2 regions of the Mesorhizobium sp. M0185 genome follow, and region 1 is predicted to be linked to the other one. Evidence: predicted binding sites of a transcription regulator. Region 1 holds the regulator's gene; the other holds the start of a gene.
What was found. The regulator LexA, encoded in region 1, represses DNA repair genes until DNA is damaged. The targets are predictions, from matches to a motif close to TGTTCNNNNTGTGTTCNG.
Positions count from the first base shown of each region.

Region 2: recA (recombinase RecA) is a predicted target of LexA. The motif match lies at 1,821-1,838, and genes of this name have one in related genera.

Region 1 is NZ_JAMYSY010000003.1:192,168-195,651, forward strand. It holds gene NKJ20_RS04090 (ComEC/Rec2 family competence protein) at 1-1,487, shown strand, start outside; gene lexA (transcriptional repressor LexA) at 1,481-2,215, opposite strand; partial or broken gene kynU (kynureninase) at 2,662-3,484, shown strand, end outside.
Region 2 is NZ_JAMYSY010000020.1:52,460-55,943, forward strand. It holds gene alaS (alanine--tRNA ligase) at 1-339, opposite strand, end outside; gene recA (recombinase RecA) at 599-1,696, opposite strand; gene NKJ20_RS17650 (PfkB family carbohydrate kinase) at 1,974-2,897, shown strand; gene NKJ20_RS17655 (TfoX/Sxy family protein) at 2,932-3,255, opposite strand; gene NKJ20_RS17660 (GFA family protein) at 3,346-3,484, shown strand, end outside.

The DNA.
Region 1 (3,484 bases):
TCAACGAAGCGATGCGGCGCACCGGCATCTACCACATCATCTCCATCTCGGGGCTGCATATGGCGTTGGTCGCCGGCACCATCATGGCGCTGCTGCGGGGTGCCTTCGCGCTGTTTCCCGATTTCTCATCGCGACGGCCGGTCAAGAAATATGCCGCGGCCGCCGCGCTTTTTTCGATTGCGGCCTACCTCGTCTTTTCCGGCATTGTCGTGGCGGCCGAACGCAGCTTCATCATGCTGGCGGTGATGCTTATCGCCGTGCTGTTCGACCGGGCCGCGCTCACCATGCGCAACCTGGCGATCTCGGCCATCGCGGTCATCCTGGTGTCGCCGCACGAGGTGGTCGGTCCGAGTTTCCAGATGTCCTTCGCCGCGACGGCGGCCCTTGTCGGCGCCTATGCAGGCTGGTCCGATTACCGCGCCGGCAGGGCCACCATGCCGCCGCCGCGGCTGTCGCCGCTACGCTTTGCCACGCGAAAGGTCCTGCTGGGCATGTGCGGTCTGGCGATGACCTCGATCATTGCAGGGAGCGCCACGGCGCTTTTCGCCATATGGCATTTCCAGCGCGTGGCGCCGCTCAGCCTGTTCGCCAATCTGGCCATCATGCCCATCGTGTCACTGGTCGTCATGCCCTTCGCCGTTCTCAGCGCGCTGGCGATGCCGTTCGGTGCGGATGGCCCTTTCCTCTATGTCATGGGCAAGGGGCTGACGGCGATGATCGCCCTGTCCGGGTGGATCTCGGAGCGCTCGCCGATCGATGCGGTCGGGCTGATTTCGCTGAGATCCGTCCTTCTGGTGACGATCGCCCTCGTCATTGCCAGCATGGCGACGACCTGGTTGCGGCTGGCGGCACTTCCTTTTGCGCTCGCCGGCTTGCTGACGACAACGCAGACACGCATACCCGACGTATTGGTCTCGGAGGACGCACGGCTGGTCGCGCTGCCGATCGGCAGCGGTGAACTCGCGGTCAACCGGGCACGCCCGAATGAGTTCACCATCGACAACTGGAAACGCGCGCTCACATCAGAGGCTATCGTCGCGCCGGAAACACCTGGACAGAACGACCCGCAATTCGACATTGCCGATCCGGCCGACCTACCGCCGGGCATGCCGTTCATTTGCACGGACGGCCTCTGCCTTGCCAGGCATCCATCCGGCGCGATCATCGCGCAAGCCAAGGACCGCGATACTGCGCGGCCAGCCTGCGCCTTTGCCAGCTTGATCGTCATCGACGACGCCACCGCCCATAACCCCTGCTACTACGACCGGCTGGTCCTCGTCGTCACCAAACGGCAACTGGCGCGCGCGGGAAGTGCCGCCGTCTACTTCGATCCACAAGCGGCAACGCGCGCCGAAATCCGTTTCGCGGTCGAAAAATCATACCGGCCCTGGCACGTGCAGCGGAAATTTTCACGCGCGGCACGGGGCCTGCCGCCATACCGCAGGGCCGACAACCCCAAAGCCGGCGCCAAGGGCGGGGCTCAGTAGCGGCGGATCAGTCCGACGAGCTTGCCCTGCACCTTGACCCTGTCTGGTCCGAAGATGCGCGTCTCGTAGGCCGGATTGGCGGCTTCCAGGGCGATCGAGGCGCCCTTGCGGCGGAACCGCTTCAGCGTCGCTTCCTCCTCGTCGACCAGTGCCACCACGATCTCACCGGGGCTCGCCGTATCGGCATTGCGGATGATCACCGTGTCGCCGTCGAAAATGCCGGCCTCGATCATCGAATCGCCTTTGACCTCGAGCGCATAATGCTCGCCGCCCATGATCATATCCGGCGGCACCGAAATCGAATGCGTCTGGTGCTGGATGGCGTCGATCGGCACACCGGCGGCGATGCGGCCCATCACCGGGATCGAAACGGCGGCGACGACATCGTCGTCATTTCCGGCTGCGGGCACGCGCGACGATGTCGGCTTGCCTTGCCGAGGACCGCCTTGCCCAAGACTGCCCTGGATGACACTCGGCGAGAACTTGCGTGCCGCATTGAGGCCGGGGGCGATCGAGTCAGGCAGGCGCAGCACCTCCAGCGCACGGGCCCGGTTGGGCAAACGGCGAATGAAGCCGCGCTCCTCCAGCGCCGTAATCAGCCGGTGGATTCCGGATTTGGAAGCCAGGTCGAGCGCTTCCTTCATCTCGTCGAAGGAAGGCGGGATACCGCTTTCCTTCAACCTTTCGTGGATGAACATAAGCAGTTCGTGTTGTTTGCGTGTCAGCATAGCGACCCCCAACAGAATCAGAAAAACAAACCCAGAACAAACACTATCTGTTCCAGTTGTGTTCCGCAACTGTTTAAAGTTTAATGAATGCGTTAAGGCTCGGGAAACAAACGACGTCCCCTACCGGCGTATCGCATTTTCACCGCCGCGAGCCTCATCGCCTTGATTCTGCTTTCGTTTGCGCCCTTCTGGCATCCTAGAAGGCGGCACTGGCATCGGCCGTCGGTCGGCAAAAGGCACGGAATTGAACCCGTATCGACTGTACGGTTTGGTCAATGCACCGTGAACGAAACGAACTCAAAACGCCAACCTCGGGTTAAGTCCCGGTTTCCACCGCCTGGTCAGGCTGCTTCTCGCCGGTGGAGCCTTGCTGCGCGCAACCAGGTAATGGAAGAACAGTCGATGCGTGTCCGGCGTTGCGTTGGATCCTGGGGAGCAGACAAATCATGACAGGAATTCCCGATCTCGTGGCCATAAAGGCGATGGATGCCGCGGATCCGCTGCGCGCGATGCGCGACCGCTTTGTGTTGCCGCAAGGAGTGATCTATCTCGACGGCAATTCGCTAGGAGCTGCTTCACGTGCCGCTTTCGATGAACTGCACAAGGCCGCGACCGAAGAATGGTCACATGATCTCATCCGCGCATGGAACACGGCCGGCTGGTTCAACATGCCGCTTGAACTTGGCGACCAGCTCGGGCGCCTGATCGGTGCCGCGGCCGGCCAGACGGTGGTCTGCGACACGACATCGGCTAACATCTACAAGCTGCTGCACGCCGCCATGGCCATGCGACCGGAGCGGCAGGTCATCGTCGCCGAGGGCGATAGTTTTCCGACGGACCTCTACATGGCCGAGGGTGTGGTTTCGACGCGAAAAGATACGCTGCTGCGCCTCTCGGGGGTCGACGCGCCGACCATCGAAGAGCTGATCGACGAACGCACCGCCGTGGTGCTGGTCAACCACGTCAACTATAAGTCGGGCGAACTGCGCGACATGCCGGCGCTGACGCGCAGGGCTCAGGAAGCCGGGGCGATGATCGTCTGGGATCTCTGCCACACCCCCGGCGCGATGCCAGTCGAGCTCGACAAGGCAAACGCCGATTTTGCCGTTGGCTGCACCTACAAATATCTGAATGGCGGCCCGGGCGCGCCTGCCTTCATCTATGCGGCTGAGCGGCATCTTTCCTACATCCAGCAGCCGCTCACCGGCTGGTGGGGCCATGCACGGCCCTTCGCCTTCGAGCCAGGCTATGCGGCCGGCACCGGCATCC
Region 2 (3,484 bases), on a different contig from region 1:
CAGGTTCCAGGCAAGCTCTATGGCCCGCTCCTTGAAATAGTCGCCGAAGGAGAAATTGCCGAGCATCTCGAAGAAGGTCAGGTGGCGCGCGGTGTAGCCGACATTGTCGAGGTCGTTGTGCTTGCCGCCGGCGCGAACACTCTTCTGGGCGGTCGTGGCGCGCGAATAGGGCCGCTTCTCCAGACCGGTGAAAACGTTCTTGAACTGCACCATGCCGGCATTGGTGAACATCAGCGTCGGGTCGTTGCGCGGCACCAGCGGGCTTGACGCGACGACCTCGTGACCTTCCTTGCGAAAATAGTCGAGAAATGCCGACCGGATCTCGTTGACGCCACTCATGAATACTGCCTTTTCGAGAGAACCGCCGGATGCCGGCGGAAAATAGACATGGCCTTTTAGCGGTCGCACCGCAGCCTGTCCAGAAACACCAAATGGGCTCAAATCCCGGCGTTCACCAGCGCCTTGAAATGCGTCTGCCTCGCCGTCAAACGCGAACCGCCGGCCCTGGGCCGGCGGTTCGAAACGCATCGATTACGCAAACTCAAAATCAAAACATCAAATCGAAACCTGGCTGAGGCTCAGCGAGGCGTCGCTTGCCCTACATCACCCCAGCGTCGTCCTCGAAACCGTCGTCGCTGCTTTCGGAGCCGCCGTTCTCAAGGAATTTCTCAGCGATCAGTCCGGCATTCTGCCGTAGCGCCAGCTCGATCTCGCGCGCCGTGTCGGGATTGTCGCGCAGGAACAGTTTTGCGTTTTCGCGGCCCTGGCCAAGACGCTGCGAATTGTAGGAGAACCAGGCGCCCGACTTTTCGACCACGCCCGCCTTGACGCCGAGATCGACCAGCTCGCCGGTCTTGGAGACGCCCTCGCCATACATGATGTCGAACTCGACCACCTTGAAGGGCGGCGCCAGCTTGTTCTTGACGACCTTGACGCGGGTCTGGTTGCCGACGACCTCGTCGCGATCCTTGACCGAGCCGATGCGGCGGATGTCGAGGCGGACCGAGGCATAGAATTTCAACGCATTGCCGCCGGTCGTCGTCTCGGGCGAACCAAACATGACGCCGATCTTCATGCGGATCTGGTTGATGAAGATGACCATGGTGTTGGAGCGCGAGATCGAGGCGGTGAGCTTGCGCAGTGCCTGGCTCATCAGGCGGGCCTGCAGGCCGGGCAGCGAATCGCCCATCTCGCCTTCGATTTCCGCCCGCGGCGTCAACGCCGCCACCGAATCGACCACCAGCACGTCGATGGCGCCGGAGCGCACCAGCGTGTCGCAGATCTCCAGCGCCTGCTCGCCGGTATCGGGCTGCGAGATCAGCAGGTTTTCGAGATCGACGCCGAGCTTGCGGGCATAGACCGGGTCGAGCGCGTGCTCGGCATCGACGAAGGCGCAGATGCCGCCCTTCTTCTGGGCTTCGGCCACCGTGTGCAGCGCCAGCGTCGTCTTGCCCGAGCTTTCCGGCCCGTAGATCTCGACGATGCGGCCGCGCGGCAGGCCGCCGACGCCAAGCGCGATGTCCAGCCCAAGCGAGCCGGTCGGCACCGTTTCGATCTCGACGACCTGCTCGTTCGCGCCGAGCCGCATGATCGAGCCCTTGCCGAAGGCACGCTCGATTTGCGACAGCGCCGCATCCAGAGCCTTTGATTTGTCCACCGCTTTGTCCTCTACAAGCCGCAAAGAATTCTGAGCCATGATACATCACCCCGTGGTCGTCAATGGAGGCCGGACAATCCCGCAATCCTTAAAAGAATGTACCTCATTTGTTCTCATTTGTCAATGAGCACCAAGGGTTTGAAAAATAACGCATATCCCTATTTGTTCTATTTTTGTTTCGCAATTATTGCTTCCGATGTGTCTCGCCTCGCATGCGGCGCCGTTGCCGTCACCAACCGAATCGGACCCGCGATTGCAGGGTTCCGCCCGGCGACCTAGTCTCCCCCGGGCAACAGCTAAAGGGCATTTTGACGGCATGATCAAATCCCCGACGATCCTGGCCGTGGGCGGCGCCTATATCGAGCGGCGCGGCCGGGTTGCCGGCGCCTTCGTGCCGGCCGCTTCCAACCCCGGCACGATGCGCGAGCATGTCGGCGGTGCCGTCTTCAACGCCTTGCGCTGTGCGGTGCGACGCGGCGTCTCGGCCTCGCTGCTTTCGGTGCGCGGCGGCGATGCCCTTGGCGACACGGTTTTACGCGCCGTCACCGAGGCCGGCGTTGCCGACCTGTCGGCGGTGTTCCTCGACCGAGCAACGCCAAGCCATACGATGCTGATCGACAGCGACGGCGGGCTGATCGCCGGCCTTGCCGACATGGTGCTCTACGAGCTGGCGCTTCCCAAGCAGATCCGCCGTGCCAAGGTGCGGGAAGCGATCGGTTCGGCCGACGCGGTGCTGTGCGACGCCAACTTGCCGTCGACCGCGCTGGAGCGGCTGGCGGCACTCGCCGCCGGCAAGCCGGTGTTTGCGCTTGCGGTCTCGCCCAACAAAGCGGCGCGGCTGACGCCGGTGCTCGACCGTCTGGCGATGGCCTTCATGAACCGGCACGAGGCCGGCGTGCTCGCCGGCGTCCAAATCGATCAAGGCATCGTCGACGGCCTGAGACGCGCCGGGCTGAAAAGCGGCGTGATCACCGCCGGCGACGAACCAGTGCTCGGTTTCGACGAATTGAGCGCGTTCTCGATCTCGCCACCGCCGCTGCAAAAGCGGACCGATGCTGCCGGCGCCGGCGACGCATTGGCAGGCGCCACGATCGCTGCCCTGCTGCGCGGCCTGACGCTGCGCGCGGCACTGCGCGAAGGCATTGCCGCAGCGATGCTCGTCGTCGAGAGTGCCGCCTTCACCAGCGCTGGCTTTGCCGAAGCGCTGGCGCTCGTGCCCGAGGCGCGGGACCTGGCGTGAAATGCGGCCCGGAATTGCCGAAGCATGACGCAGCCTATTTGCCGGCGCGCCGTCCTGCCTCGTAGGCGCGACGCGCCCAGATCGCCATCTCGTCGGGATCGTCGAACGCGCTGTCGGGAACGCTCCAATAGGGCATCGACACGAGCTTGCCGTGGCGCGAGCCGGTATAGGTCCATTGCCGGCAGCCGGCCGCTTCGAAATCGGGCGCGCTTTCGGCGTCGGCCTTCAGCATCAATTCGCCACGGATGACGATGGCGACGATGACGCCGTCGAAATAGATGCCCTTGCCGCCGAACAGCTTGCGGATGCTGACCGGGCCGAGGCCTTCGAAAAGCTCTTCTATGCGCTCGTTGTCCATGCGGCGATCATGTCACCCGGATTTCCCCTTGTCATCGCCGCAACCGGCGCCATCCTGACAAAGTGCAAATCACTTTCGTCGGAGTTTCTCATGCCGCTTCTGCTCAAAGGGTCCTGCCGGTGCAATGCCGTGCGTTTCGAGGTGGAAAGCCACACGCCGGTGCCGTTCATGCTGTGCTACTGCTCGATCTGCCGCAAGCAGCAGGGCGGCGGCGGTTTTGCCATCAATC